Regions from separate parts of the Alcanivorax sp. P2S70 genome, predicted to be linked through region 1. Evidence: predicted binding sites of a transcription regulator. Region 1 holds the regulator's gene; the other holds the start of a gene.

Region 1 (15,840 bases):
GCCAGGCCCAGAGGGCCGCCAGCAGCGCCACGGGCGCGGTTTCCGCCCGCAATACCCGCTCACCCAGGGCGAAGGGGGTAAAGCCGGCGGCCTGGGCGGCGTTCAGTTCGTCGTCCGAAAACCCGCCTTCCGGACCGGTGAGCAGTGCCAGGTTTTGGGTGGTGGACAGCACCCCGGGATCAAAGGGTTGTTCACCCGGGTGGGCGATCAGGCGAAGGTCCGGCAAGTCACCGTTCAGCCAGTGTTTCAGCTCCACGGTCCCCTCAATGAGCGGGGGAATATTCAGGCCGCATTGTTCGCAGGCGCTGACCGCCACCTGTTGCCAGTGAGCGATTTTCTTGTCGGCTCGCTCGCCTTTCAGGCGCACTTCACAGCGTTCCGTGTCCAGCACCACGATCGTGGCGGCGCCCAGTTCGGTGGCCTTCTGGATGGCATAATCCATCCGGTCGCCCTTGATCATGGGCAGGGCTACTGTCACGTTCAGGGGCGGGGTGCGGTTGTCGGCGGTGAAAACCTGCGGTTCCACCGTCACGCTTTTTTTGCTGATGGCGGTGATCTGCGCCGACCATTCGCCGCCTTGGCCGTTGAACAGGGTCACGGCATCACCGACCGCCATGCGCAGCACCTTGCCAATATGGTGACTGGCATTGGCGCCCAGCTCGGTGGCAACAGCGTGACTGAATGGCTGATCATCAAAAAAACGGCGGGCCATGAATTCTCCGTTAAACAGGTGCCAGGGCTGAAGGCAAAAGGCTACCATAGCGCCGGTCAAACAGGCTGCTATCAAGCGAGTAAAACATGGGCGAGATTGTCCGTTCTGCGTTCCGGCCCCCTCTGTGGCTGCGCAATGCGCACCTGCAAACCCTGTGGGGGCCGTTGGGCCGGTCGTTGCCGGAGGTGGCGCGTCACAGTGAGCGGTTGGATCTGGCCGATGGTGATTTTCTGCTGCTGGACTGGGCCGGTCCCCGACATGGCCCGGGGCACCTCACCGTGATACTGCTGCACGGGTTATCCGGTTGCAGTGACTCGCACTACATGCGCGGTATCCAGAAAACCCTGGCTGGCGCCGGTATTCGTTCGGTGGCAATCAACAGCCGCGGGGCCAAGGGCCCCAATGACACGGCCCTGTGCTATCACGCCGGGGAAACCGATGATGTGGACGCCGTGATTGAGCATGTGTTCCACCAGGATCCCACCGGGCATCGTATCGCTATTGGTGTGTCGCTGGGGGGCAGCCGGCTGCTCAACTGGTTGATCCATCGGGATTCCGGTCGCCTGGCAGGGGTGGCGACGGTATGCGCCCCGTTGCGCCTGGACCTGTGCGCCAACCGGCTGGACCGCGGCCTGTCACGACTGTATCGCGGCCATTTGCTCAAGGCCTTGCTGGGTTACCTGGACAACCAGAAGCGACATCTGGATCAGGTCAATCCGGCGGAAGCCAAGCGGCTGTATCGCCTGAACATGTCGGGCATCCGTTCGTTCTGGCGGTACGACGATCAGATTATTGCCCCGCTTTACGGCTTTCGCGGCGCCAGTCATTACTACGCCCAGTGCAGTGCGGGGCCGCGCCTGCAAGGGATACGCACCCCTACCCTGTTGATGCAGAATCGGGACGACCCTTTCATGACGCCAGAGACCCTGCCTCGCCGTGAGGAGCTGGGCCCCGCGGTGACGGCAGAAATCAGTGATCACGGTGGTCATGTAGGGTTTGTCGGCGCGGAGAATCCCTACTGGCTGGAGCAGCGCTTGTTGGCCTGGGTTCAGGGCTTCGGTTTTTCCAGCTGAAACACTTCATCGCGCAGGGCGTCGGGTTTGACCACCCCCGGTGCGACTCGCCACTGCCCCTGTCGATCTTCGAATACGAGGGTGGGCGTGCCGCCAAGGCCAAGCCCGATCATCAGGCCCGTATTGTTGTGGATCTGGCTGCGGATCGCTGCCGGTACGGGTAGCAGCGGTTCAATGCCGCCGGCTTCAAAACGGGATTCATGCAGGGCCAGGGCGGCGGCCGGGTTGTCGGCGGCGAGCACGGCCCCACCCTGGCTGAAGCTGCGCTTGGGGTTGATCATGCCGACAATGATGTGTCGCACCTGTAGCGTGTTGGCGGGATCGGTCACCAGTGGCTGCATGTTTTCCCACAACTGAGCGCAATAGGGGCAGGCCATGTCGGTAAACACATAGGCCACCCGCTGCGGCTTCGCGGGGCCTTCTGCGACCCAGCTGCTGTTCTCCAGTCGTGCAAGCAAGGAATCCATGCTGGCGCCTTCGCGACTTTCGCTGTTTGCCTGGCTGGCATGGGCGCCCAACGTGGCCAGCATCAACAGGCTGGCCAACCACGCACGCAATGGCATTACGGGAACCTCTTGAACATGTCCTGTACTGCGCGCTGAATATGCGCTTCACGGCGTGCACTGCTCATCTCGTCATAAAGCTGATCCCGGCTGGTGGCTTGCCAGAGGACATTGTTGCTCTGGGGGTCGATCAGCTGCACGACCAGTTTGTATTCCTCGGTGATTTCACCTTCGGTTGGAGTGCTGGCACCCAGGCCGACATTGTTGCGGGTGAAGCCAAAGCCGAACTGAAGGGTGGAGCCATCGAAGCGTTGCTGACGCTTGAAGAAGTGTTTTACTTCCACGTCCGGTTGGTTTTCATCGGGGTGTAGCCCCTTGTCAGCCAGTGCCAGCGCCAAAGCACTGCGGGCACGCTGGTCATCCAGTTCACGGGGTTTGTCCTCGTCCTGGCTGACGAAGCGGTAAGTCTGAAGATGGGCCAGATTGGTGTCACTCTGGCGGTCGATGACCACCGGGCTGACGCAGGCTGTCAGCAGCAGGCTGACCAGCAGGCCCAGGGTGGGGGCGATAAAGCGCATGGCTTTCTCCTTCAGGCGAAAGAATATTCAGTATAGTGGCGATGACGTCATAAAACGGTGACGCCTGGACAAGGTTTGGCCACGGCGGCATGAATCTGTTCCCCAAGATAGCGTGCGGCCTGGCCGGCATACTGACCCTCTGCGTAGATCAGGTGTAAGTCCACAAAGCGCTCGACCCCTTCTTTGAGCGGCAGAACCTTGAGCGCACCGGTTTCCAGACCATCGCCAATTTCGGCTTCCGGTATCCAGGCAAAGCCCAGTCCCCGGCGAATAGCGGCAATCCGGGTGGAGGTATGGGATACCGTCCAGCGCTGTTCGGCGCCCAGCCAGCCGGCATCAATGCGGCGGCTGCCGGAGTCGCGAATTACGATCTGGCGATGCTGGCGCAGGTCCTCGTGGGTGAGGCTGTCGACCTGATTGAGCGGATGGTCAGCTGACGCCACGGCCAGAAAGCGCACCCGCATCAGTGGTTCGCCCACAAAGCCGGGGGGGATGCGGGCGTTCACCACCACATCGGCTTCCTTGCGTAGCAGGGCCTCATCAGAACCGGACAGCACGGTTTCGCTGTATTCGACGCGTGTCAGAGGGCTCTGTTGGGCAAAGGCGTCCAATGCGGTCAGCATGCAGTGCTGCGGGAACAGGGCATCGGCGGCGACCCGCACCAGCGGTTCCCAGCCCTGGCTCAGCTGGATAGCCGTGCTCTCGATACGCTCCGCCTCTTCCACCAGCACTTTGGCCTGGCGATAGAGCATTTGTCCGGTTTCGGTGAGCTTGGCCTTGCGGCCTTCCAGGCTGAACGCGCGCACGCCCAGCTCGGTTTCGATCTTCTGCACGGCATAACTGATGGCCGACTGGCTCTTGTCCAGGGCCTCGGCGGCGTTGGCGTAGCCGCCCTCGTCGACCACGGCCAGCAAGGCTTGCCATTGATCCAGCGTGATTTTGGCTGACATATCAAAAATCCTGAGCTAAACGTGCGAATTTGTCCCGTTTTATATCGGATCAGCTGAAATCACAATAGTCCCATAACGATTCGACACCGGGTCGTACCCAAATTTCACAAGGAGTGGCAGACATGAACATTCTGGTTATTAAAAGCAGTGTATTCGGTGATAACGGCAATTCCTCTGCGTTGGTCAATACCAAGGTGGAGCAGCTCAAGGCAGCCAATCCGGGAGCGACCGTGGTGGTGCGTGACCTGTCTGCACAGCCGATTCCACACTTGGATGGAGAGCGTGTCGGTGCCTTTTTCACCCCGGCCGAAGAACGTACGGCCGAGCAGCAACAGGTGGACGATTTTTCCCTGACGCTGATTGAAGAATTGAAAGCCGCGGATCATGTCGTGCTTGGCTTGCCGATGTACAACTTTGGCATTCCCAGCCAGCTGAAAAGCTGGATTGATCATGTGGCCCGTGCCGGCATTACCTTCCGCTATACCGAGAATGGCCCTCAGGGTTTGCTGGATGACAAGCCGGTAACGGTGCTGGCGGCCCGGGGGGGGCTCTATGCAGGAACCGATAACGATACCGTGACGCCCTACATCAAATTGTTCTTCGGTTTTGTTGGCATCACGTCTGTAGAACTGGTGTATGCGGAAGGCCTGAACATGGGTGATGAGGCCAAAGAAAAAGCGATGCAGGAAGCGAAGTCCGTGATTGCAGGATAAGGCTCGAGGTTTCTACACCGAAAACGTCATGGGCAACGATCAGGAGGCATCATGGGACTGTTAGTGGATGGACAGTGGCAGGACAAATGGTACGACACCAAAAGCACCGGTGGCCGCTTCAAGCGCTCTGAGAGTCAGTTCCGTCACTGGGTGACGGCGGACGGCAGTGCGGGCCCCAGTGGGGACAAGGGTTTCCCGGCGGAAAGTGGGCGTTACCACCTGTATGTGTCCTATGCCTGTCCCTGGGCGCATCGCACCCTGATCGTGCGTGCACTGAAAGGGCTGCAGGACCACATCGGTGTCTCGGTGGTCCATCCCCACATGCTGGGAAACGGTTGGGAGCTGCGCGATGACTTTGCCGGCGCGACTGGCGATGCGTTGCACGGCTTCAGCAAACTGTATGAGCTTTACCTGAAAGCCGATGATCGCTACAGCGGTCGTGTCACAGTGCCCGTGTTGTGGGATACGCAACGCGAAACGATTGTCAGCAATGAGTCGGCAGACATTATTCGCATGCTCAACAGCAGCTTTGATGCATTGGGTGCCACGCCGGGGAATTACTATCCGGGTGCACTCCAGGCCGACATCGATGCCATTAACGAGCGCGTGTATCACGATGTGAATAATGGCGTGTACAAGAGTGGTTTTGCCACCAGTCAGGACGCCTATGACGAAGCTGTCACGACGCTGTTCGACAGGCTTGATGAGCTGGAACAAAGGTTGAGTGAGCAGCGCTATCTGGTGGGTAACACCCTCACAGAAGCCGACATTCGTTTGTGGACCACTCTGGTGAGATTCGATCCGGTATACGTCACCCACTTCAAGTGTGACCGAAAACGCATTAGCGATTACCCGAATTTGCAGGGTTTTTTGAAAGATATTTACCAGCTGCCCGGCGTGGCAGAAACCGTGAACCTGGCGCACATCCGCCATCACTACTTCTGCAGCCATCCGACGGTGAACCCTCACGGGATCATCTCCATCGGCCCGAAACTGGATTGGCAAACTGCCCATGACCGTGAGCGATTGGGGGAGAGAAAAATCAGCGACTAGCGGTGAGCGGTGAGGAAAGGATTTTGATGTTAACTCGAAGCTGATAGCTCGTAGCTCGCAGCTTATTTGCACAGGAGGTTCCCATGGAACGCACCCTTCTCAACACGATTCGCTCACTGGATACATCCGATGGCGCAGGGGTTCGCCTGAAACGGGCGCTGGGTTATAACCCCATGGTGCGTCTGGATCCGTTTCTGATGCTGGATGCCTTTTCTTCGGAGAATCCGGATGACTATATTGCCGGTTTCCCTCCGCACCCCCACCGTGGTTTTGAAACGGTAACGTACCTGGTGGAAGGACATATGCGTCACCGGGATCACCTGGGTAACGAAGGAGATCTGACGCAGGGGGGGGTGCAATGGATGACGGCAGGCCGGGGCATCATTCATGAAGAAATGCCCCAACAAAAAGACGGTCTGTTGCGTGGCTTTCAGCTGTGGATCAATCTGCCTGCTGCAGAAAAAATGACCGCGGCAGGCTACCGGGATGTGGCGGATACAGAGATGCCACGTCTGGACCTGGCCAGCGGCGGACAGATCAAGGCAATTGCCGGTGAAGTCACGGTGGCGGGTGAATTGCTGACCGCGCCGATGAAAGGCGGTAGCACCGATCCGTTGTATCTGGATGTGAAACTGCGTCCGGGAGAAGCGCTGACTGTACCGGTCACTCAGGGCTACAACAGCTTTGTCTATGTGTTTGAAGGCCTGATAACCGTGGCAGGGGAAACGGTACAGCAGGATCACCTGGCGACGCTCACTGACGGTGATCATCTCACGGTCGAGGCGGGCCGTGAGGGCGCAAGGCTGCTGCTGCTGGCAGGTCGCCCCCTGGGAGAGCCCATTGCCCAGTACGGCCCCTTTGTGATGAACACCCAGGAAGAAATCAATCAGGCCCTGAGTGATTATCGCAATGGCACCCTGACTGCTGAACCGTCACAACTCTAGCCATCAAAGGAAAGGCTTTCCCGTTGGCGAGGCTCGTGCCGAGCCACCGGGATTGTGCTATTGGATTACCGTTAAGGCACGGGATAAACGATGGGCATCCCATGCTGAATCTTCACGGAAATCGGGTTGACTCCTCAAGGTTTGTCAAAGAGCATCAACCCACTCACTTTCTCGCGTTCAAAGGAATGTCAGCCATGAAAGTTATCGCCATTGCAGGCAGTCTCAGACAGCAATCTTTCAATCAAGGCCTGGTGCGTGCTGCCGTTGATTGTGCCCCGAAAGGCATGGATATCGAGATCGCCGATATCTCTAGCATCCCCCTGTACAACGGCGATATCGATAATGACAAGGAACGCCCTGCCGAAGTGTTGGCGCTGGCAGAAAAACTGCAGAAGGCCGATGCCCTGCTGATTGCCACACCGGAATATAATTACTCCGTTCCCGGCGTGTTGAAGAATACGCTGGACTGGCTGTCCCGGGTGCCGGGCAAAGTCTTCGCGGGTAAACCCACCGCTATCATGGGCGCATCCATGGGCGGAATGGGCAGCAGCCGAAGCCAATACCATTTGCGGCAGATACTGGTGGGGTTGGATGCCTACCTGCTTAACAAGCCCGAAGTCTTTGTCTCCAGCGCACACGAAAAATGTGACGAGCAAGGCAACCTGGCCGACGACAAGACACAATCCCTGATCGCCGATCAGTTGGTGGCGTTGCAGGCATGGTCAGCCCATTTTTCGTGAACCGTCAGACTTTGGGGCCTCGACCCCGCAAGGCGTTGGCGACCAGGCTGATCACCAGCAGTATCAGGAAAAGGAAAAAGATAATTTTCGCGATAGAGGCGGCGCCAGAGGCAATGCCTCCAAAGCCGAGTACGCCAGCGATAATGGCAACAATAAAAAAAGTCAGAGCCCATCCAAGCATGAGAATGTCCTCGCTAATAGAATGAGTCTCAAGAATGACGTTGCTGCGTTTTAGCTTCCGTGCAGAGGTTAATGCTTTAACGATTTTTTATACTGTGCTCGCGTTTTCCGGCCGCCAGAATTAGAAACATTATCGTGGTGTTTGCAGAAAGCACGCGTCTTATTGACTGGGTGGCGTGCGTTACAATGGGTGGCTTGTTTCCAGCCAGGTCTCCAACGGTGGCGATTTCCAGTCTGCGAAGCGTCCCAGAAGGTCGTCCGCACTGGCGCTGACCTGCAGCAAGTTCCGGTGCTCTGGCTTGAGCAGACCCTTGTCGACGCTGTGACCAAGGAAGGCCGCCAGGTGGTCGTAGTAACCGTTGACGTTCAGCAGACCAATTGGCTTGTGATGAAAGCCTAGCTGTGCCCAAGTCAAAATCTCAAACAGCTCTTCCAGGGTGCCCATGCCACCGGGGAGTGCGATGAACGCATCGGCCTGATCCGCCATAGCTGCCTTGCGCTCGTGCATGGAGTCGACGATCTGCAACTCGGTCAGGTGGTGATTGCCAATCTCACGGCGCAGCAGTGCCTGGGGGATAATTCCTATTACCTCTCCCCCCCTGTCCATGACCGCGTTGGCCAGAGTTCCCATGATCCCCACGCTGGCGCCGCCATACACCAGCCCAAGATTTCGGCTTACCAATGCTGCGGCCAGGTTTTCAGCCGCGATGCCAAAAGCAGGATCGTTTCCGTCGCTGGAAGCACAGTAAACGCAGACTTTTTTCATCATCATCCCTAATGGTGTTTGGGTTTGTCGCAAATCGGTTGCAGGTGGAGCGTCTTACCCTGCAACTGCAGTGGGGCGATTAACCAGTCGCTCTGGTGGGAAGTGGCAGGTAAAGGTGCTGCCCTTGCCCAGCTCGCTCTTGATGTCCAGTTTGCCGTTATGACGAATCATCACGTGTTTGACAATGGCGAGCCCCAGACCCGTGCCACCCGTTTGGGTGACCCGGCTATTATCGGGGCGATAAAAGCGTTCTGTGAGCCGTGGAATATGGGCAGGGTCAATTCCCAGACCATTATCGGTAACGGCCAGATGCGCGCCCTTTTCGTCCTGCCACCACTGGATGCGAATCAGGCCACCGGAAGGGGTGTACTTCACTGCATTGGTAATCAGGTTTCCAAAGGCGCTTTCCAGTTCGGCGGGGTTGGCGACCAGACGCGCCTCGGTTGGGACATCCATTTCAATCTGATGATGTTTGTCCGCGCTCAGAGCTTGGGCGTTTTCGCGCATGCGGTTGAGCATGCCGTGTACAGCGACGGCTTGGCGATCGTTATCCGCATCGGTATTTTCCAGTCGCGAGAGCAACAACAGATCCGTGACCAGCGCTTCCATGCGGTCAGACTGGCTTTCCATTTGAGTCAGTGCACGCCGCAGACGAGGCTGTTCTTCAGGCACGGTATCCAGCAGCGTTTCAAGGTAGCCTTTGAGTACTGTTAAAGGGGTTTTCAACTCGTGGCTGACATTGGCTACAAAGTCTTTGCGCATTTGTTCGAGGTGATGAATCCGGGTGACATCACGGGCCATCAGCAGTTGCTCGCCAACGCCGAACTCCGTCACCCTGAATTGCAGGATGCGGTTGTCATTCACCGGAGAGGGAATTTCCAGGGGTTCGCGAAAATCGGCGCGATGAAGGTATTCGGTAAATCCGGGGTGGCGCACCAGGTTGGTGAGCGGTTGCCCCAGGTCCTGGCTGGGGTTGAAGCCCATATAGCGCTCTGCGGCGGCGTTCCAGTATTCCAGATAGCCGTGCTGGTCAATCAGGATGACCACCTCTTCCAGAGCGTTTACGGATTGCTGGGCGCGGTGGATGATGCTTTGCAGGTTTTCCTGCGCACGCCGTTCTTTCTGAAACAAGTGTTCCAGCCGGGTATAGAACTCGCCCCACAGACCGATGCTGTCTGGCGGTTCGGTATGATCATCACGGACCAGCCAGCTGTAGAGGGAGAACAGCTGCCGGGTACTCCAGAAAATGTAGCCCACCAGGCCTACCAGCAATGGCCAGATGTGACCGACTGCGAGAGCGGTCAAGGCGGCCAGGGCGATCAGGCCGGCGATTCGATTAACTTCTTTGGCCAGGCTGGCTTTCATGATCGTGTGTTGCCCTTGTGGGGTCAGACTGGAGTTATACCGAGGTCATGAACCCTAACACATTATTGGCTTCAGCTCGCCTTGGCGGCCTTGATCGAAAAGCGATAGCCCGTACCTCGCACCGTCTGGATAAAACGGTCAAAGCCGTAGGGTGCGAGAGCCTTGCGCAAACGGCGGATGTGGACGTCGATGGTGCGGTCTTCCACATACACATTGGCGCCCCACACCTGATCCAGCAACTGGGTGCGGGAGTAGGCTCGCTCCTGATGGCTCATGAAGAATTCCAGCAGGCGATATTCGGTTGGCCCCATATCCACCGGCTCGTCGTTAGCGCTGATACGGTGGCTGACCGGGTCCAGGCATAGCCCTTCCACTTCGATAGCTTTTTCGGCGGCAGCGCTGGAAGAGCGGCGCAGTACCGCCTTGATCCGGGAAATCAGTTCGCGGGTGGAAAACGGTTTGGTGATGTAGTCGTCAGCACCCACATCCAGGCCCTGGATCTTGTTATCTTCTTCGCTTTTGGCGGTAAGCATGATGATCGGCACTTCATTGGTGGTCTCATCACGCTTAAGGCGACGGGCCAGCTCAATGCCGGTCACGGAGGGCAGCATCCAGTCCAGCAGTACCAGGTCTGGCCGTTCGTCGACGATGATCTCGTGGCCGCGCTGGGCATTTTCAGCTTCCAGTACATCAAAGTCCGCCAGTTCCAAGGCGACAGCGACCATCTCACGGATAGCCGGCTCGTCATCAACAATCAAAATTCGGTTACGGGACATGGCTTCCTTCCTTCGCCTGTCAGTCTTTTGTTGGTGCCCTATTAGATTGCTCTTTTATGACATGCGTATGACAAGTTGAGCCGGATGCGGGGGAATTGCAAGCGGGAGAGGGAGTGATGAGTTGAAAGTTCAAAATTGAAACGCGGCCCAAGCCAGCAGGTTTTGCATAGCCGTGCCCGCGCTCGCAGGTAATGGCGCGGGTACAGAGAGCCGGAACGACAAAACCTGCCTCCCGCCTTTTCCACTTTGAGCGTTAAACTTTCAACTCAAAAGTACTGGAAATACAACCCCGCAAACACACACGCCCCGCTCCAGTGATTGTTCAGGAAGGCATGAAAACTGGGCCAGCGTTCGCGATAGCGGATCAGGCTGTGCTGGTAGAGGAAGGTCACGGCCATCCCTGCCAGGCCTGCATACCAGGGCCAGCTGAACCCAAGGCGGTGGCCGACCATGATCAGCCCCAGCAGGGTTAGCCCCTGAAGGACACCGATCATTAACCGATCGGCGTCGCCAAACAGGATAGCGGTGCTCTTTATGCCCAGTTTCAGGTCGTCTTCACGGTCACACATGGCGTACTGGGTGTCATAGGCGACCGTCCACACCACATTGGCCACGTACAGCAGCCAGGCGATTTCCGGGACCTCGCCGGTTTCTGCGGCAAAAGCCATGGGGATGGCCCAGCTGAAGGCGGCCCCCAGAAACAGCTGCGGCATAAAGGTGAAGCGCTTGGTGAAGGGGTACAGCACCGCCAGCCCAAGGCCGCCGAAGGACAGCCAGAAGGTCAATTCGTTGAGGAACAGCACCAGTACGAAGGCTAGCAGCCCCAGCCCGGCGAACAGCGCCAGCGCCTTTTTGCTGCTGATGGCGCCAGTGGCCAGCGGCCGGCCCTGGGTGCGCTCCACATCGCCGTCGAAATCCCGGTCGGCAAAATCGTTAATCACGCAGCCTGCCGCGCGCATGATCACCACCCCCAGAAAGAAGATCACGATGGTGGTCAGGCTCGGGGTGCCTGCCCCGGCAATCCACACCGCCCAAAGGGTCGGCCACAGCAGCAGCAGGGTGCCGATGGGCCGGTCCAGGCGCATCAGCTGAAGGTAGGGCCACAGGCCGGGATAGCGGTTTTCAACAAAGGCAAACATGGGACATCCGGTTGTCAGGCGTGGAGGTATTGTCCGGATGGGTGGGGTTGAGTTGCAAGTTGAAAGTTCAAAGTGGAAACGCGCGAGCGGGTTGTGGCGCCAGACGAGTATCGTTTGCGCCGCGCGACGCAGAGGAAACAGGCCCAGAGAGTCTAATGGCAGACGAGTACGGGGCTGTTCGGCAACGCGCTACCCCACCTTCTCCCACAACGCCGGCAGGAAATACTCCGCTACCAGTAGCGGTGCACCACGCTTGATGAAGCGGGATTGGCGGCCCCAGCACAGCGGCAGCTCCTGATCGGGTGAGCCCCGCCTTGCCCATACCTGGTCGCGCTGGCAGAGGGGACGTTTGTACAGCTCCAGTCCCAGTGAGCGGCTGCCCATGTGGCCGAGAGAGCGGTTTGCCCCGGTCAGGCTGCCAACCGGCAATACGCTGCGGGCGGCAACCACCGGGGTGTCATCCAGCATAAGAGTGACTTCGCGAATCAGTGCTACCTGACGGGCGGGGAGTGCCAGCAGTTGCCGTTCATCGGCTTTAGGGACGGCGTGGGCATGGAAACCCGGGACAACGCGGAAGGCACCGTAGCGGGACAGCCGGCGAGTGAGCGAGTCCGGGTCCGCCATCCAGTCGCGGATTATCGGGGGTAGCACCAGCTGTTCCAGCGGGCGCCAAAGGCTGTCAGGATGCAGGGCGGCAGGCAGCATGGGATCTTCCGGGCTTCAGGCCGGCGGACTATGGCCCATGGTTGTACAGAGAGCAAGGGCGGCCGCAAAACCCGGGGATTGCGGGGTGCGGATCGGCATAATAGACCGAATATGACAGTGGTCACTGTCATTGATTTTTCGGCGCCGCCCCGATAGGTTAACGACCCCCGAGATACACCCTGTATGTAGCAGAGTAAGCGAGTGCTTACTTCAATCCGATGAGGTTCACCATGAAGAAGTGGGAATGTGTAGTGTGCGGTTTCATTTATGACGAAGCCGAAGGTCTGCCGGACGAAGGTATTGCCCCGGGTACCGCCTGGGACGATGTGCCGGAAGACTGGGTTTGCCCGGACTGTGGTGTGGGCAAGGAAGACTTCGAGATGGTGGAAATCTGATTCCACCGAGGTCTGGCCCCGGCAGGGGCCGCCCGATCTCTTCTGGCATCAGCGCATTCTGAGCGCCCGCGCATCCCGCCCGTCCATTGAACAGTGAAAGGATCATTCATGAAGCCCATCGTCATCATCGGCACCGGCCTCGCCGGCTTCAATACCGTCAAGGAATTCCGCAAGCTGGATAAGGAAACGCCCATCGTCATGCTCACCGCAGACGACGGCCGTAACTATTCCAAGCCCATGCTGTCCGCCGGTTTTACCAAGGAAAAGACCGCCGATGACCTGTGCATGGCGACACCGGAAAAGGTGTCCGAGCAGTTCAATGTGGATGTGCGTACCGGTGTTCATGTGGCCGGAATCGATCCGCAAAAAAAGCGTGTACTGCTGCCGGATGACCACCTGGATTACAGCAAGCTGGTGCTGGCGCTGGGTGCCGATACCTGGACTCCGCCCCTGGAAGGTGACGCGGTTGGCGAGGTGTTCTCCGTCAACGATCTGATGGACTACGCCAAATTCCGTGCAGCCATTGAGGGCAAGAAGACAATCACCATTCTCGGTGGTGGTTTGATCGGCTGTGAATTTGCCAACGATCTGTCTAACGGTGGGTTCCAGGTACAGCTGGTTGAGCCCATGGGCCGCTGCCTGCCCTTGCTGCTGCCGGAAGCTGCTTCTGAAGCGGTTGGTCGCGGCCTGCAGGAACTGGGTGTGCAGTTCCACTTCGGCCCGCTGGCCAAGGCGGTGCACCACGGAGACAGCGGCAAGCTGGTGACCGAGCTGTCTGACGGCAGCAAGCTGGAATCGGATGTGGTGCTGTCTGCCATCGGCTTGCGCCCGCGCATCGACATGGCCAAGGAAGCCGGCCTGAGCACCAATCGTGGCATCCTCACCGACAAGGGCCTGCGCACCAGCGCCGAGGATATTTTTGCCCTGGGCGACTGTGCCGAAGTAGAAGGCCATGTGCTGCCCTACGTGTTGCCGCTGATGGCGTCTGCCCGGGCGCTGGCCAAAACGCTGGCCGGTGAGCCCACCGATGTCAGCTACGGCGTAATGCCCGTCACCATCAAGACCCCGGCTTGCCCGGTGGTGGTGTGTCCGGCTCCGGCAGGCAGTGAAGGCGATTGGGAAGTGGAAGCCGATGGCAACACGGTTCAGGCCCTGTTCCGCGGCAAGGACGGCAATTTGCTGGGCTATGCCCTCACCGGTGATGCGGTGAAGGAAAAAATGAAGCTCAACAAGGAACTGCCGGCGGTGATGCCGTAAGCTTGCAGCGGGCTCATGTCACCATGAGCCCGGCTGTTGCGCTGTTCATTGATAAAGGAAGGTCCATGAAATTTGCATTGGTGTTGCTGGTTCTGGGGTGGCGTTTGCGCTGGTTGGCGTGGCGTAACGAAGGTTTCCGAAAGCAGCTGGAAAACCGCAACGTCATCATGCAATGGCGGACCTTTAACGGTAAGCCGGCGCGCTGGTTCCAATTCACTCCGGGCAAGGTCGCAGCCAAAGGAGGGATTCATCCGGCACCGACCGTCACCCTGAATTTCAAAGATGCGGGCTATGCCTTCGACACCCTGCAAAAGGCCGGCAAGAACCAGATGGCCTTCATGGAAGGGATGCAGTCCGGTGATATCAAGATCGAAGGCGATCCCGGCCAGTTGATGTGGTTCATGACGTTGATGAAATTCATCATGCCGGGTGGAAAAAAATAACCTTGCCTGATGGCGGGCCTGTATTGCCTGCGTTTTCTCCGCTAGGATTGAATAACAAAAAATTGCATTTGGCGGATTAATGAGACCCTTTCCCTGTTTCGTGGCTGTCGTTTTTCTCTTGTCTTGCGTTCGGGCCTTTGCTGCTTCGGATGCCCCTGTGTATCTGGTAGCCAAGTTCGACCTGGATGGTACCACCTACAACGAGGTGGTTTTTTTCCAGGATGACGCCATTGATACGATCAAAGGGTGCGAGCGGGAGATTATGTACGGGCGACGGGGGGGGTGGCAGGTCTATACCCACATCACCCGTGCTGCCCGTGGTTTTACCTACACCACCAGCTATGCCTGTGCCAGTGGCGGCCAGCGATTCTCCGATTGGGATCGCAGTGGCATGCGCCCTCGGGACAATGTTTTTTCGGTGACTATCGAGAATGATGTCCTGAACGTGGTGTCCCATGGCAGTTATAGCAAGTGCATGGCCTCGGTGCGGCAGCGTGGTGGCGAAAGCCGGCAGCAATTCTGCGGGAAGTCAGCGCAGCGGTTGCTGACGCCCTGATACTCGGCAAGATGCTTGGCGAACCGCGCTTGCCGCATTACTCTGTGTGGATTCATTCCCTTGCATAACGAAGGATTCCCCATGCAGATGGTTACTCGCCTGTTCGTTCTGGCTGCCGCAGTCATGCTGGCTGCCTGTGCCACTACCACCGAAACTCACTCCACCTGGCAAACCAAGACCGGCGAGCCACGCCCGGCGTTTGATCACCTGTTTATTGTGGTACTGGCGGAAACGGCGGTGACGTCCGCTGTCGTTGAGCAGCAAGTTGCCAAAAGCCTCAAAAAACGTTCGATAGATTCGACCCTGTCTACCGCCAGTCTCGCAGGCGAGCGGCAACACGCAGATGACTTCCGTGAACAGATCGAAGCCGCGGTCAAGGAAAGCGGAGCAGATGGTGTCATGGTCGTGAGCCTGCTAAAGGTGGAAGAGCGCGATGAGTACATTCCGCCTACCGTGGATTACATGCCCATGACCTCTGCACCGATGTATCTGGGCTATGGTCCTTATGTGGGTTATAGCTACAGCGCGATCTACCAGCCAGGCTACTACCAGAACGCCACCGACTATTATCTGCAAACTCAGGTTTACAGTGCAGCCACGGAGAAACCGGTGTGGCAGGCCCAGTCCCGCAGCATGAACCCCTATAACCTGAAGAGTGGTGCTGAGGGTTACGCCAAAAGCGTGGTGGGCCAGCTGGACAAGGATGGTGCCCTGAAACGCTGACTTCCCGCCGGGGCTGGCTGCCTTGCCAGCCCGGCTTTCCTGTTCTTTCCCACGGCGGATGCGCCTCTTTCCTGAACTCTGTTCATCCTCAGGTCTGTCCCTTACGCACAACTTTCCCCCTGGTCCTATGGTCATGTTCGGACAACGGGGTACTATGGTGGCATAACCGTCATATTTGCATGGGGTCAGGATGACCTGCTTGGGGCGAGGGAGCGTGCATGCATTCCAATATGAAAACCCTGCTGGAACAGATGCGTATTACCGAAATG
Region 2 (15,840 bases), on a different contig from region 1:
GTGGTGGTGAATGCGGCCTACCGGCTCGGCGCCATGGGCTTTGGCGATTTTGCGGCGGTAGCGCCGGAGCTGGGGGCCGATTCCAATCTGGGATTGCGTGATCAGGTCGCTGCACTGGAATGGGTGCAGGAAAATATTGCGGCCTTTGGCGGAGACCCGGAACAGGTCACGGTGTTCGGCGAATCTGCCGGGGGCTTCAGTGTTTGTACGCTACTGGCGTGCCCGGCAGCGGCTTCCTTGTTTCACGGGGCTATCGTTCAGTCGGGTGCTGCGGATTTCGTGTTGTCTCGCGACGAAGCCCGCAAGGTCACGGATGCGTTTCTGGCTGCCTTGCCCGGGGGCGGTTCTGCCGCAGACAAACTCAGCGCAGCGCAGCCGGAGCAGTGGCTGAAAGCCCAGAATGCCTCCATCAAGATTCTGGTGGATCGGGGCTTACGCACGACAACCCCGCAGTTCGCCATGAATTTTCTGCCGGTGCTGGACGATGACCTGCTGCCAAGCCTGCCCATCGACGCTATCGCGGCGGGAGCGGCCCGAGACAAGCGGCTAATGGCAGGAGTGTGCCTTGAGGAGTATTTGTTCTTCCAGTACGCGGGCCTGTTAGCGGGGACAACCACCCTGGATGCCCTGCGCGAGATCGATAACAGTGAAATCCTGCGGCGTTTCGAGCGTGGCTTGCCCGGTAATGGGCAGCGAGCCTTCGAGTATTACCAGAATGCGGTGACTCCCGACCCGCGCCGCAGCAATCTCGACTGGCTGGCAGCGATGGAGTCCGATCGCTTGTTCCGTGTACCCACGGTTCGGCTTCTGGACGCTCAGTCCCGCCATAATGCCCAATGCTGGGCGTTCCAGTTCACCTGGCCCAGCGAGCCCTTTGGCATGCCGATGGGGGCCTGCCATGTCATGGATATCCCGTTTGTCTTCGGGGTCACGGATACCCCGGCGGGTCTTTATTTTACCGGCGGTGGTGACGAAGCCCGCGCCCTGTCGGACCAGGTCCAGGCGGCCTGGGGCCGGTTTGCTCGTGGCGATGCACCGGGTTGGTCGGCCTGGCAGGGGGAGCGCACTGCTATCCAGTTTGGCCCCGGTGAGTCGCGAGCCCGTCTCTTGGATGCAGAGGCAGAGGCTTTGTGGGCGGATATTATTCCGTCACCGGCTGACCACTGACGTTTTTCCGCTTCCAGGAAAAGGCGTAGAATACGCGCCCCGCGCCGGTGATCCGGGCGGGGCGCTGTTATTTTGCGACGTTGAGTACTGGTCTGAGAGCGGGAGATGTCCATGAGTGTAGCAACATTGATCGAGCGCAAGGTCTTCGATGCCGTGCCTGTGGCACATTTCGAGCTCGAGAATGAAAGCCACAAACACAGCGTGCCGCCTAACTCGGAAACCCACTTCAAACTGGTTCTGGTCAGCGAGTCTTTTACCGGCATGATGCCGGTGCGTCGTCACCAGTTGCTGTACAAGGTGCTTGCAGACGAGCTGGCTGGGCCGGTCCACGCTCTGGCCCTGCACACCTTCACGGTTGAGGAATGGACGGCAAGGGGGGGAGAGGTGACCCAGTCCCCTGATTGCCTGGGTGGCAGCAAGCATGATCCGGAGTTCAAGGCGTGAGTCAGCATAAAGAAGAAAGAGCAGACAGCATTGTCGTGGCGGCGCTCTACAAGTTTGTTCGTCTGGACGATCACCCGCAGCTGCGTGAGCCACTGCTGGCATTGATGCTGGAGCAAGATGTGCGTGGCACGCTGTTGCTGGCCCATGAAGGTATCAACGGCACCATTGCCGGTCCGCGTACCGGAATCAATACGGTGCTGGACTGGCTGCGCAAGGATCCCCGCCTGGAGGATCTGGAGCATAAGGAATCGTTTCATGACGAGCATCCTTTCCTGCGCACCAAGGTGAAACTCAAGAAAGAAATTGTCACCATGGGCGTGGAAGGGATTGACCCTAACCGGGTGGTCGGGACCTACCTGAGCCCTGAAGAGTGGAATGAGGTCATCAGCGATCCGGACACCCTCCTGATCGACACGCGCAATGATTACGAGGTTGAGGTCGGCACCTTCAAAGGGGCAATCAACCCGGAAACCAAAACGTTCCGGGAATTTCCGGATTACGTGAAAAACACCCTGGACCCGCAAAAGCACAAGAAAGTGGCCATGTTCTGCACCGGGGGGATTCGCTGTGAAAAATCCACTGCTTACCTGAAAGAGCAGGGCTTTGAAGAGGTCTATCATCTGAAGGGCGGCATCCTGAAGTATTTGGAGGAGATGCCCCGGGAAGACTCTCTCTGGGAGGGTGACTGTTTCGTGTTTGATGAGCGGGTAACGGTGGACCATGATCTGAACCCGGGAGATTTCGACCAGTGTCACGCCTGCCGCCGGCCCATCAGTGATGCGGACAAGCTGTCCGATCAGTTTCAGTTGGGTGTGTCATGCCCGAAGTGTTTTGACGAATCCACCGCGGAGCAAAAGCGCCGCTTTGCTGAACGCCAGAAACAGATCGAACTTGCCCACCGTCGCGGCCAACAGCACCGGGGCATGAACCCGCGAGACGCGGACACTCCCGGTGGCTCCGGGAACCGCAGCGAGGGACACGACTGATCGCCCGTCAGCGACATGGTACTGGGGGAAATATTCAGGCTAGACTGTTTCCGTTGTGAACTTTCGGTTCCGTTTTATGCGTTACCTTTTGCTGCTCTCCCTGTTTTTACTCCCGCTGATGGCGAACGCGGATAGCGTTCGCGTGGCGGTCGCGGCCAATTTCGCGTCTCCCTTGCGCACATTGGTCGCGCTGTACCAGCGCAGCTATCCCCAGGCAGATATCCAGTTGACGGTGGCGTCCACCGGTAAACTTGCTGCCCAGATTCGTCAGGGGGCGCCCTACGATATCTTTCTTGCCGCCGACGATCGTCGCCCCCTGGAGCTTGCCCGCGAAGGCTGGTTGAAGCCTGAAACGGTACGCACCTATGCCCAGGGTGTGCTGGTAGTGTGGACACCGCGCCCCGGCGTACCGATTACACCGCAATCCCTGCGCCAGGGAAGCCTGCACCCGGTTGCACTGGCCAATGCCAGAACGGCGCCCTACGGTCAGGCGGCGCAAGCGGTGTTGTCAGCCTTGCAGGTGCCGAAATCGGTGACGTTGGTACGCGCTGAGAATGTCGGGCAAAGCTATCACTTCGCCCATAGCGGAGCGGCGGCTGCGGCATTTGTGGCACTCAGTCAGGTTCTGGGGCAGGGCGGCAGCCAATGGCGGGTTCCGACGTCACTGTATCCCCCGATTCTGCAACAGGGCGGGCTGTTGAACGATACGCCTGGCGCGTCGCAGTTCTATGACTTTCTGTTTTCTGCGGCTGCGCAGCAGCAGATTGAGGCCTCTGGCTACCGGGTGATCCATGCTCAGTGATGGTGACTGGTTGGCACTCTGGGTCGGTATCAAGCTGGCCCTGGTAACCACCGCGATCCTCCTGTTGCTGTGTACGCCGCTGGCCTGGTGGCTGGCTCGCCGGCGTGTGCCCGGTGCGGCATTACTGGAGGCCATTTTTGCCTTGCCTCTGGTGTTGCCGCCGTCGGTATTAGGCTTTTACTTGCTGATTGCGCTTGGGCCGCAAGGGCCAGGGGGATGGCTGGCACAGCTGGCCGGCATGCGCTCGCTTGCGTTCAGTTTCCCCGGTCTGGTGATCGGTTCTGTGGTGTATTCGCTTCCCTTTGTGTTGCAACCCCTGAAGAACGCCTTTGTGGCACTGGATCAGCGGCAGCTGGACATGGCGGCGGTCGCCGGGGCGCGGCCACTGGATCGTTTCGTCAGTCTGGTATTGCCTCAAGCCAGACCCGGTTATGCCAGTGCTGCCATGCTGGGCTTTGCGCATACCCTGGGGGAATTCGGGGTGGTGCTGATGATTGGCGGCAGTCTCGCGGGGCAAACCCGGGTGGCGTCCGTCGCGCTTTATGAGCACGTTGAGGCGGGGGATTATGCCAGCGCCCATCGGTTGGCGGCGGTATTGATGGTGATCTCGGTGGTGTTGCTGTGGGCGTTGTTTCGCTGGCAACGCCGGGCCGGCGCCCAGGCCCGAGGCAGAGGGGACTGGCTGTGACACTGGAATTCGACATTCACGGCCGGGTTGGCGACTTTCGGTTACGTGCCAGCGGCGTGTTGCCCGACAGGGGGGTCACCGTCCTGTTTGGTCCTTCTGGTACGGGCAAAAGTTCGTTGTTGCAGATGTTGGCTGGACTGCTGCCCTGCGAGGGGCATGTACGTTTTGATGGCCATTCCTGGCAGAGCCGTCATGCGGCCTTGCCCGTCTGGCAGCGCCCGCTGGGGATGCTGCAACAGCAGCCCGCGCTGTTTTCGCATCTGACCGTGGCAGGCAATCTGGAGTATGTGCGCAAGCGGCGTGGCGGCGGGGTCGATGTACCGGCGATTGTCCGGGAAGTGCGCATTGAGGGTTTGCTCCATCGCCGCGTTCAGGGGCTTTCTGGCGGTGAGGCCCAGCGGGTTGCATTGGCCCGTGCGCTGGTTGGGGATCCCGACTTGCTGTTGCTGGACGAACCCCTGTCAGCGGTGGATTTGCCCCATCGGGAGTCCCTGCTGCAACGAATCGCGATGATTGCCCGCCGCATCCCCGTTCTCTATGTCACCCACAGCCTCGATGAGCTGTTATATCTGGCGGACCAGGTCTGGCTGATGGACAACGGTCTGCTGCAAGATCAGGGGCCCGTGCACAAGGCACTGGCGAGCCTGGATGGCCCTCTGGCCACACGAAGTGACGCCTGTGCACTGCTCAATGGGGTGATGGGTGGATTTGATGAGGAGGATCATTTGCAGGCGGTGAAAACCGGCCAGCATGTGTTCTGGTTGCCTGCCGCCCAGTCTCGTGCAACGGGAGAACCGGTTCGCCTGCGCATCGCAGCACGGGACGTGAGCCTGACCCGCTCTGTGCCGGAGGGTTCCAGTATTCTGAATATCTTGCCGGTCACCGTTGTCGCGGTGACCCCCTGCGGGCCGGGTCAGCATGTGGTGCGTTTGCAACTGGATGAACACATTGTACTGGCGAGAATTTCATCGCGTTCATTACGGGAGCTGGCGATCCAGCCCGGCCAGCGCCTGTATGCCCAAATCAAGGCAGTGGCACTGGCGTAAGCGGTGACGCTAGTGGATCACTCAGCAGCATGAGGGTGCTGGCACCCCGCCTGATGCCGCCAGTCCTCGGCCAGCCCAAAGCGCAACTCGCCAGTGGTAATGGTGCTGGTGCCGGAAAAGAAGAACATGATCACCGTGATCAGTTGCAGGCTCAGTATGACTCCCGGCGTCCACAGCCCGGCAAACCCGGCTGCCAGACTGGGGGCAAGATCCGCATGGGCTGGCAGCACTATGCTGATGATCACGCCATAGAGTGCGGCCAGCATGGCCATACATTGGTAGGCCGAAAACAGTTTGCTGCCACCGCGATAATCGGCCCGCAAGGTCTCGGAGTACACCCGCCACAATTGGCTGCCGACCAGCGACAGGGCAAACGCCAGTGCAAACAGCCCATGGAAGAACAGTGACATGCAAATCAGGGCGAGGCTGGTGTAGACCACGCAGGTGACCGCCTGAATCGGGATAACGGGCACCGCTTCCATCTCACCTGCGAAGGCAATTTTCTTGGTCTTGCCGATAAACACATGGTTGAGGGTGGCAAACATCCGTTGTGCCCAGCGGGGAGCTTTGCCGAGTGCCTGACCATAGCAGCAGCCAAAGCTGATACAGGCAAGACGGCCGATACCTTCCCCGACCACATAGGCAATGGACATGGCTGCCAGCATGGGCAGGGCAGGTAATGGGGTTTCCCACCAGCGTTGGCTAAGGGTGTCAGCCAGCCACAGGAACAACGGAGCAATCAATATACCTACAAAGCTGGCTCCGCCCACGGTGAAGCCGTGGCGGTTCTTTTCAACGATGGTGGCAATGATCTTGGCCGCGGGCAGACAGATCACCAATACACCGGCAGTCAGGGCCAGCGCGGTCAGTAGCGACACCCCAGCGGCGGAGGTGAGCAGGATAAAACAGGCGACGCCACACCCTCCCGCCAGTCCGGTGAAGAGTCCATAGAAGGTCAGGTTTAACCCCTGCCAGGCACCGTCATGGCGTTTCTTGAGGGGAAGAGAGGCCACAAATTGCCAGCGCTCCTCCGGCAAGTGCCGAAACAGGAAACGAAAAGCCAGGGCAAGAAACAGGGCAACACCGAGCAGGAATCCGTCTGCAGCTGTCATCGTCAGTCTCCATCACGATTTCTGCACAGCGTGAGGGCCTGGCGGTGCAGGGCCGTGACAATGAGGTGACGTTTGGATGAAACCCCAGACACAAGGGACAAGGGGCTATCGAGGGACCCCTTAGTCGCGGTTGCGAAGAAAGCTTTCTGCAGCCTGCACGATCAGTTCGGTCACTGAGCGATCTTCCATCAGGGCCTGCATCTTGAGGCGCTTGTGCAAGTCGGCAGGGATATCAGCAGTAAGGCGACGGTAACCTTCGCGTACTGCACCCTGTCGGGAACGGGCTGAGGGCTTACGGTTTTGGGCGGAAGCGCTAGAGGGAGTGGCAGCACGGCGTTTACGCGGGCGTTGCTGTTCTTCAATACTGACGAAATCAATCTGTTCCATGGGCTGTGCCGGCACCGGTAAAAACAGCGCGAAGGGTACTGGAAAGCCCCTGAAATAGACAGGATTGACAGCAGATTTTATAGTGCAAAATCATGATTAAAAAAACGGAGTTGGCACTCAGCGACTGAATAAGCAGGGACGGCGCCAATTTCACCATTTGGGTTGGGGAGAACATGGAAAAAGTTGACGTGCTGGTCATCGGCAGTGGTTTCGGTGGCGCAGTAATGGCTTGCCGTATGGCAGAGAAGGGAAGCAAGGTTCTGGTACTGGAAAGAGGCCGTCGCTGGCTGGCGTCGGAATATCCGTCGGTTACTCAGCGCGATTGGTTCTGGGACGAAGACGAACCGGAAAAACAGAATGGCTGGATCGACTTCCGTTATTTTGGTGACATGAGTGTAGCCATGGGCGCCGGTGTGGGAGGTGGCTCACTGATCTATGCCAACGTCAGTATCGAGGCAAAGCCGCAAGCATTCGATCACGGCTGGCCGGAAGCCATTGACTACGCGACCCTGAAGCCGCACTACGACACTACCGGGGTGATGCTCAACGTACAGACCCTGCCTGAAAACCAGTGGACGCCGCGCACGCATTTGATGAAAGAGGCCGCTGAGGCAACCGGGGCCGGTGAACGGTTTATGGTTGTGCCCCAGGCGATCACCTTTAATCCAGACTGGTCCAGTGATCTTGATGATGCCTATGATGCGCGGCACAGCAAGCAGTGGACCAATGATCAGGGCAAACAGCAGGGGACCTGCACCCATTGCGGTAACTGCGATCTGGGCTGCCCGGTGCAGGCCAAGAACACCCTGGATCTGAATTATCTGGCAGCGGCTGAGAGTGCCGGAGCCGAGATTCGCCCGCTTCATCATGTGCGGACGATTCGCCCGTTGACTGGCGGCAGTTATGAAGTCCGCGCGCGAGATCTGGATGGGCAGTGCTGGCGTGTGTTCCGGGCAGAAAAAGTCATCGTGGCAGCCGGGTCTGTGGGATCGACGGAATTGCTGTTGCGCAACCGGGATCAGTACAAGACCCTGCCAAAACTCAGCCGGGCATTGGGGCATCAATGGTCTTGCAATGGTGACTTCGCCACCGCAGCAACCTACAAGGGCCGGTCGATTTCTCCGACCCGGGGACCGACAATCTCTTCAGCCATTGATTATCTCGATGGCAGTGACGGTGGGGCCCGGTATTTTGTCGAAGACGGCGGCATCCCTGATGTGATGGGCAGCATGCTGGACCGACTGGGCAAGGACCCGCGTTTCCGTGGAACCCGGCTTGGTAAGGCCATGCTGAAATACGGGCAAAGCAGTGACCCGTTTTCGGAAATGATGCCCTGGTTCGGGCAAGCTATGGATGATCCGGGCGGCCGCTTTTATCTTGGCCGTCGCTGGTACTGGCCCTGGAAACGAAACCATTTGAAACTCAACTGGGATTACCGCAAGGCAGAAAAGGCCGTCAATGGTTTGTCCGAGCGTCATCTCGCGCTGACTGCTGCCACAGGTGGGGATCCGTCAACCCCCCCCAATTGGACCCTGTTCAAGGATCTGATCACTCCGCACCCGCTGGGCGGCTGCAATATGGCCGATAGTGTTGATGCCGGGGTGGTGAATCATCGCGGGGAGGTGTTCAATTATCCCAATCTGTTTGTGATCGACGGCGCCATGGTACCGCGGGCTCTGGGGTTGAACCCGTCTCGAACCATTGCGGCACTGGCGGAATACGCTGCCAGTGAGATGCACTAGGGAGCCTCAGAATCACTCCTCGCGAACTCAGTCTTTCAGGCGGGTTCAAGGTAAAGAGGGGCGCGGTTTTGAAGGTGTATGTCCATCCGTCGGCTATTCACCTTCGAAGGAAGCGTAATAACGAGTGCGGACCAGCCTGAAAGACCGGCGTGACCTGGAGTTATTCAGAGGCTCCCTAATTTAGAAGAAGGATTTGGTTATGAGCGATGCCCGTTTCAACGTGGTGTTTTCCGGCCAACTGGTTCGTGGTGCGGACCCGGCCACAGTGAAAGCCAATCTTGGCCGGGTATTCAAGATGGATGCCGCCCGGGTTGAAAAGCTGTTTTCAGGCCAGTCCGTGGTGTTGAAGAAAGAGGCGGATCAGGCCACCGCCATGAAATTTCGGGCGGTGCTGAAGCAGGCCGGGGCGGAGTGCGAACTTAAGCCTTCAGCCCCTCCGGCGGCGCCGACATCACCGACACCGGTCAAGCAGGCAGGGACCGGCCCGGCGGAGGCAAAGGTATCCGGTGGTACCGCTTCTGATGCCGACCAAGAGAGTGGCGACCTGGAAACCGTAGGCACAATCCGCACTGGCGGGACAGGGTTCTCTGGATCTTTTACGGTGGCAGATGTGGGAGCTGACATGGACAACAGTGAGCATCAGCCGCCACCGGATGCACCGGATGTGAGTCACTTGAGTATGGCGGCTGCTGGTGAAGACCTTGGCCAGAAAAAAGAGCAGAAAACAGAAGTTAATCCGGATATCAGCCATCTTTCCCTGAAAGACGACTAGTCCGCGAGCCCCTGTCGCTGAGTGGGTATGCCGCATGGCCCTCGTTCAAGGATTGTTTGCGACTGATTGAAACCCTTCGTGGCTATCGGATGTGGCTCCGAGCTGTTCCAGCAACTCGCGGCGACTTTGTAGTGCGGAATAGACCGGGCTGCTTTGCGGCACACTGATCATCAACTGCGCGAGGAGTTGTCGGGCGCCAGCGATATCTCGCTGGCGGATCAACTGGCTCAGCCGGGCAAAGGCATTACTATCGGTTTCCAGTGCGTCCAGTTGCTCTAGCTGGTCCGGATTCAGGGTGCGCTCGCGTGCCAGTTTGATCGCTCGACGGGCGCCACTGCTATCTCCCAGCTCCAGTAACTCCTTGATGGCGGCATAGTTTTCCTGAAGGTCTACCGGTGAGTTGTGCGGGGGGGCTGGTGTGGAGGGGACCGGGGTATTGGTTTCTTCCGGCTGCATTGCCGGCTGGGCTTCGATGAAGCCAGAGGAGATGTCTGCCTCAACCAATGTCAGAGTCCATTGACCAAGCGTACAGCCTGATGCCGTGGTGACATCAACTTGCCATTGTCCCCCGGGTTCCAGAGCAAGGTTGGCAAAACTTTTGGAAGACCAGGTGCGCCAGAAATCAGAACCTACCTCCAGACTTACATCAGCCACCCTCGTGTTGTTATAGCTCCAGCGATGATGCAACTCAGTTCCTTCCCCGTTGGTTACAGCGGTATAAAAAAACAGTTCGCTGAGGTTAACAGGAGCCTCAGTGAGTTCGCTGAGGGGCACGCGGTTTTGGACTGCTGACGTGAAAGCTGCCACGGTCAGGGTTGGGCATAGGATATCGCTCTCGGCTGGTGCTTCGGCCATCCCGGGTGTTGGTAACAGGCCTATGGCCAGTGCTGTCAGATAAGGTGCCCTCAGATAACCCACCGCATTTCCCCTGGTTGACACTGGCGCCCTTGGGGGCACCAGTGCATATCAGTTCATGTTTGTGTAAGGGTAGAGGCTTGGTGATAACAGGGCGTGGAACCAGGTCACGCAGGTAAGGCTTTGGAGAGGAAAAAGGCGCCGTTAATCGGAATCGTCACTATCGGGGCCATGGAAGACCAGGAACAATTCTTCCAGCAGGTCAGGGATGCTCAGAGCCATTTGCCGGACCAATTGTGTGTTATTCCAGATGTCATCGAGCGCTTCATCTTCATCCAGACCAGAAATCAAGACAAAGGGCAGCAGCATTTCAGCCATGGTGGATTCGTCGTCCTGATACCAGGTGTCTTCGTCGGCGAAAACGCCTGTCATGAAGCCAGCGCACCAGCTAGCCAGGTCCTGACCATCTTCTTCCTGGTAAGGATCGAGCAGGCATGGAAGGTTGATTGGTTCGCCACTGGTAAGCTGTGATTCGAGTCGCTGGCACAAATCGTTAAGCGCGGCTTTGACATTCTCTGGGACGTCCAATTCCAGCAGCTCACTGTAATTGATGTCGTCGATGGCAGGCCCAACGGCAAGAGCGCACAGCAGGCCATGCAGTTCTGTCCAGGTAGGGGCGTCTTCGCCAAGACTCTGGAAATGTTTGCGAACGGTGTTTTTGAGGCTGGGATTGGTTATGTCTGACATGGGCCCTCCAAGGTCAGCAAGGATAGCGGTACTGGCGCGAGCAGGAAACCGCAAATCGGCAGCTTATTCCCCGGTCAGATGAATTCGGTTACGACCAGCGGCTTTGGCTTCATAAAGCGCTGTATCGGCACGATGGGTGAATGACTCGGCGGATTCCCCTTTTTGGTAGGCCGCAAGTCCTGCAGAAAAGGAGGTTTGCATGGCACCAGAAAAACCGAAATCCTGGGAGGCAAAGGCGTCACGAAGGCGCTCCATCGCAGCCATGCAGGCTTGCTTGGACGCATGAGGGAACAGCACAACAAATTCCTCTCCCCCGTAGCGGGCCAACAAGTCCGAGCGTCGCAGTCCCTGGCTGGCCAAATTGCTGAAGCGGCACAGCACTTCGTCCCCGGCTGCATGGCCGTATTGATCGTTAACCTGCTTGAAGTGATCCAGGTCGATAATGGCAAGGTGCAAGGCGCTGCCATTGCGTTCGGCAAGGGACATCTCTTCGTCTAGCCTTTCAAGGAAATGTCGTCGGTTGTACAGACCGGTGAGTTCGTCACGTATGGCGATTGCTGAAAGCCGCTCGTGGGCTTCTCGAAGGCTTTCTCGTTGGTCCCGAACCCGGGTCTGGAGGTTATGAATATAACCTCCAACATAGATAAACCAGCACAAACCCAGTGCCAGAATTATCCAGTGACCGATCAGGTAGGAAAACACCACAGAATGCGGAGAAGTGGATAATTCGAAGACTTGGAGCCCGGTGAAGCAGGTGAGGGTGAAAAGGGCCATCAGCATCAGGCCGCGGCGATCCAGCGCGAAGACGCCGAAGGTCATGACCATGAAATAGATACTGAGCATGGCGCCACGCAGTTCACGCGAGAAATACAGGATGGCGGTGGTGGCCAGGATGCCGGTGGCCATCTGCAGAAAGGTCAGGCTGGGGTCCTTCAGCCGTTCACTGCAGCCGCTGCGGATCATGAGGTAGAAAAGAACGTTGATCCCGTAGAGCCAGCCAAAGATCAACGCATGCGGGGTGCCTGGCTCAAAAGCACTCAGCTGAACACCAAGAAAAGTGCCCACCCAAAGTAGCAGGTAGGAGTAGAGCGCCATAAACTGGCGGCGCAGCCGGATGGCCCGCTCCGGCGGATTACTGGGGATCAGGATAAACACGAAGCCACAAAATCCTTGTGAAGAGTGTTGTTTTATTTTTCGACAACTTTACCGTTTTTATCGTCCGAGGTCACAGTCCTTGTCATTGTTCACTGTAGACAATCGCTGGCAGACTGTGGATATCAAACAAACGTTTGATTGCTGACGATAATCACTATGAGGTTCGGTATGGATTCAGCTCCGTTCGATCTAACACTCACTGAAGAGCAACGTATTACCCGCGAGAACATGCTCCGCTTTGCGCGTGACACGCTGTCACCCGCGGCCAGGGCTGCCGATGATGCCGCCAGTCCTGACGCTGCCCTGGTGGCAGGCATTCAGGAATTCGGTCTGGCGTTGATGCCCATTCCCGAAGCGCTGGGCGGGGTCGGTATGCCGCGTTCCCCGCTTTCCAATGCGTTGGCGTGTGAGGACCTTGGGCAGGGCGACATGTCCCATACCCTTGCTGCCCTGCAGACCATGGGGGTGGTGAATGTGCTGGTCGAAGGGGGTAGCGAGGAACAGCAGGAGCGCCTGTTGCCCGGGCTGGCCAGCGGTGAAGCGGGCCAGGCCGCCGTTGCACTGACCGAGCCCCGGGCAACCTTCGAGCCTACGGAGTTGGCCACCCAGGCAGTGAGTGAAGGTAGTGAGTATCGCCTAAATGGCACCAAGAGCCTGATCCCCATGGGGGAGGCGTGCGGATTGTTTGTGGTTGTGGCTGCCACAGAGTCGGGCCCGGCCGGTTTTCTGGTGTCCAGTGATCTTCCCGGGGTCAGCATCAAGGCCGAGCCGGCCATGGGACTTCGCAGTGCCGCACTGGCCACTCTGGAGCTGCAGGATGTGGCGGTCAGCGAGGCAGACAGGCTCCCGGGCTTTGATTTGCCGCGCCTGCAGGCGTTGTCATGGATCGGGCAGTGTGCCTTGGCGGTGGGGTGCTGCCAGGCGGTGCTGGATTACAGCATTCCCTATGTGAAAGAACGCAAGGCATTTGGCGAGCCCATCGCCTGGCGTCAGTCGGTGGCGTTCATGGTGGCGGACATCGGTATCGAACTGGAAGGCATGCGCTTGTTGATGTTGCGGGCGGCCAGCCGGGCGGAGCAGGGGTTGTCGTTCTATCGCGAGGCCTACCTGGCCCATCTGCAATGCATGGAGAAAGCCATGCAGATCGGCACCAACGGTATTCAGCTGTTCGGCGGAGCCGGCTTCGTCCGTGATTACCCGCTGGAAATGTGGTACCGCAACCTGCGCAGCATTGCCGTGCTGCACGGCAGCCTCGTCGTATAAGGAGACCGACATGATCAATCTCGAACTTCCGCAAAAATTGACCCAGGTGCAGCAAATGGCCCAGCAGCTGGCCAGTGGTGTCTTCCGACCGATCTCCCGCAAGTACGACGCCATTGAGCATTGCGATACCCCGGAAGAGCTCAAGCCGGTGGCGCAGATGATGGCCGCCATGAGTGGCGGCGGCAAAAAAGGCAGTGGCAAAGGCTCCGATGGCATTAAAAACGGGGCCAACATGATGGGGATCATGGGCGTTGAGGCCATGTGCTGGGGCGACGTGGGCTTGATGCTGTCTATCCCCGGGAGTGGTCTGGGTAACGCGGCGATCTCGGCGGTAGGCACTCCGGAACAGAAGCAGCAGTACGGCAAACTCTACTGTGCCATGGCGATCACCGAGCCGGGGGCCGGGTCCGATTCCGCGGCCATCAGCACCACGGCGGTGCGTGACGGCGATGAGTGGATCCTGAATGGCGAAAAGATCTATTGCACGGGCGGGCAGCGTTGCGATGCCGTGGTGGTATGGGCAACCCTGGACAAGGCGTTGGGCAAGGCGGCGATCAAGTCATTCATTGTGCCCCGTGATAACCCGGGCATGAGTTTGGTGCGGGTGGAAGACAAGATGGGCCTGCGGGTCTCGGATACGGCGGCATTGTCGCTCAACGATTGCCGGATCCCGGTGGACCATGTGCTGGGCTCAGCGGAGATCGCCGACACCGAAGAGGCGCGCAAAAAAGCCTTTGGTGGGGTCATGCAGACCTTCGATAACACCCGTCCCCAGGTGGCCGCCATGGCATTGGGGGTTGCCCGTGCCGCACTGGAAATAACTCGTGAAATCTATGAAAAAGAGCAGGTTAGCGCTGATTTCTCGAAACTGCCTTATAACTCCACGGCCCGTGAACTGGAACTGTATCGGCTGGAGGCGGATCTTGAGGCGGCACGACTGATGACCCTGAAAGCGGCCTGGATGGCCGACAACGGTCAGCCCAATTCGAAGGAAGCCTCCATGTGCAAGGCCAAGGCGGGGCGCATGGGCAATGAGGTGACACTCAAATGCGTTGCGCTGTGTGGTGAGCTTGGGTATTCCGAGCGCACCCTGCTGGAAAAGCTGGCCCGTGACTCCAAGATCATCGACATCTTCGAAGGCACCCAGCAAATCCAGCAACTTATCGTGGCGCGGCATCTTCTGGGGTTGTCGTCCAAGGAGCTGAAATAGCTGGCTTCGAACGGGCTCCGCTTGCCGGGTGAGAAAACCGGTTCGTCAGACGTCTGAAGTCGGACGTCTGACGCGAGAGACAGACAACCCGTCGTCCCGAGCAAGCAGGCCCTGAAGCTGTACCCTTGCGAGTCGGGTTGGCGCGTCAGATTGCCGACGTCTGACGCCCGACCAGAGCAAACCACATAAGCGTCCCTGAAATCCGCGAAGAACCTTTGGTTTTCCCTCCGATCCCATTACCCTCTGCGGTACTCATATTCTGGGAGACGGCAGTATGTCCAACAGCCTGGCAGGCAAGATTGTCTGGATTACCGGTGCCTCTTCGGGCATTGGTGAAGCAGTGGCCAAGTCCTTTGCCCGTCGCGGGGCGCGGCTGGTGTTGTCAGCCCGTCGTGAGGCGGAGCTTGAGCGGGTTCGTGAAACCCTGGTCAATGCGCAGCAACATCTGATATTGCCATTGGATCTGGCAGACAGCGGCGCCATGCCAGCCGCGGTGCAGGCCGTGCGCGAGCGCTTCGGTGGGCTGGATATCCTGGTGCACAATGGCGGCATTTCCCAGCGTTCACGCGTGGCAGACACCGATCTGGCGGTAGACCGTCGCATCATGGAAGTGAACTTCTTTGGCACGGTTGCGCTGACCAAGGAGGTATTGCCCTGGTTCCGTGAGCAGGGAGAAGGGCGCTTTGTGGTCATCACCTCCCTGGTCGGCGAGTTGCCCACACCGCTGCGCAGTGCTTACAGTGCCAGTAAACATGCCCTGCACGGTTTCTTTGAATCCCTGCGAGCAGAGGAATACGACAACGGCTTGCGGGTCACCCTGGTGATGCCCGGTTTCGTGCGAACCCAGGTCTCTGTCAATGCGCTCACCGCGGATGGCTCAGCCCAGGGCAGCATGGATGATGCCCAGTTGAGTGCCATGCCGGCCGAAGAATGCGCTGAACGGTTGCTCAAGGCCGTGCAGCAAGGCCGTGATCAGGTTATCATCGCCGGCCGCGAAAAGGCCGGTGTGTACCTGAAACGCTGGTCTCCGCCCCTGTATCGACGACTGATCCGGAAGATGAAGGTCACCTGATGTCAGATAGCCTCGACGCCAAGAAAAAGACGCGCTTCAACAAGCTGCAGAAAAAGCTGCGGCGGGAAGTGGGCCGTGCCATTGCCGACTTCAACATGATCAGTGAAGGCGACAAGGTGATGGTGTGCCTGTCTGGCGGCAAGGATTCCTACACCATGCTGGAAATCCTCCGCAATCTGCAGCATTCCGCGCCGGTAAACTTCGAGCTGGTGGCGGTGAACCTGGATCAGAAACAACCGGGTTTCCCCGAGCACATCCTGCCAGAGTATCTGGAGAAAGAGGGGGTGGCGTACCACATCCTGGAAAAGGACACCTATTCCATCGTCAAGGAGAAGGTGCCGGAGGGCAAGACCACCTGCGGTCTGTGCTCGCGCTTGCGTCGCGGCAGCTTG

The links. The regulator PhoB, encoded in region 1, activates phosphate uptake and scavenging genes when phosphate is short. The targets are predictions, from matches to a motif close to TGTCATANNNNTGTCANA.
Region 2: a site for PhoB is predicted at 6,299-6,316, ahead of Q672_RS20780 (prolipoprotein diacylglyceryl transferase family protein). Genes of this name have one in related genera too.

What each region holds. Positions count from the first base shown of each region.
Region 1 is NZ_AXBZ01000034.1:396,600-412,439, forward strand. Features, by position in the region: gene Q672_RS29035 (16S rRNA (uracil(1498)-N(3))-methyltransferase) at 1-712, opposite strand, end outside; gene Q672_RS29040 (YheT family hydrolase) at 799-1,785, shown strand; gene dsbG (thiol:disulfide interchange protein DsbG) at 1,761-2,348, opposite strand; gene Q672_RS29050 (DUF4136 domain-containing protein) at 2,348-2,866, opposite strand; gene Q672_RS29055 (LysR family transcriptional regulator) at 2,914-3,816, opposite strand; gene Q672_RS29060 (FMN-dependent NADH-azoreductase) at 3,939-4,529, shown strand; gene Q672_RS29065 (glutathione S-transferase family protein) at 4,581-5,582, shown strand; gene Q672_RS29070 (pirin family protein) at 5,666-6,526, shown strand; gene Q672_RS29075 (NADPH-dependent FMN reductase) at 6,721-7,266, shown strand; gene Q672_RS33995 (DUF1328 domain-containing protein) at 7,271-7,447, opposite strand; gene Q672_RS29085 (TIGR00730 family Rossman fold protein) at 7,628-8,212, opposite strand; gene phoR (phosphate regulon sensor histidine kinase PhoR) at 8,267-9,577, opposite strand; gene phoB (phosphate regulon transcriptional regulator PhoB) at 9,649-10,353, opposite strand; gene ubiA (4-hydroxybenzoate octaprenyltransferase) at 10,620-11,492, opposite strand; gene Q672_RS29105 (chorismate--pyruvate lyase family protein) at 11,682-12,197, opposite strand; gene rd (rubredoxin) at 12,428-12,592, shown strand; gene Q672_RS29115 (NAD(P)/FAD-dependent oxidoreductase) at 12,701-13,849, shown strand; gene Q672_RS29120 (hypothetical protein) at 13,915-14,292, shown strand; gene Q672_RS29125 (hypothetical protein) at 14,450-14,848, shown strand; gene Q672_RS29130 (hypothetical protein) at 14,930-15,571, shown strand; gene Q672_RS29135 (GGDEF domain-containing protein) at 15,790-15,840, shown strand, end outside.
Region 2 is NZ_AXBZ01000007.1:200,098-215,937, forward strand. Features, by position in the region: gene Q672_RS20750 (carboxylesterase/lipase family protein) at 1-1,167, shown strand, start outside; gene Q672_RS20755 (BolA family protein) at 1,279-1,611, shown strand; gene trhO (oxygen-dependent tRNA uridine(34) hydroxylase TrhO) at 1,608-2,597, shown strand; gene modA (molybdate ABC transporter substrate-binding protein) at 2,674-3,399, shown strand; gene modB (molybdate ABC transporter permease subunit) at 3,389-4,087, shown strand; gene modC (molybdenum ABC transporter ATP-binding protein) at 4,084-5,133, shown strand; gene Q672_RS20780 (prolipoprotein diacylglyceryl transferase family protein) at 5,151-6,245, opposite strand; gene Q672_RS20785 (hypothetical protein) at 6,366-6,632, opposite strand; gene Q672_RS20790 (GMC oxidoreductase) at 6,806-8,374, shown strand; gene Q672_RS20795 (hypothetical protein) at 8,574-9,146, shown strand; gene Q672_RS20800 (DUF2914 domain-containing protein) at 9,192-9,833, opposite strand; gene Q672_RS20805 (YecA/YgfB family protein) at 10,206-10,748, opposite strand; gene Q672_RS20810 (GGDEF domain-containing protein) at 10,812-11,903, opposite strand; gene Q672_RS20815 (acyl-CoA dehydrogenase family protein) at 12,072-13,166, shown strand; gene Q672_RS20820 (acyl-CoA dehydrogenase family protein) at 13,177-14,376, shown strand; gene Q672_RS20825 (SDR family oxidoreductase) at 14,651-15,448, shown strand; gene ttcA (tRNA 2-thiocytidine(32) synthetase TtcA) at 15,448-15,840, shown strand, end outside.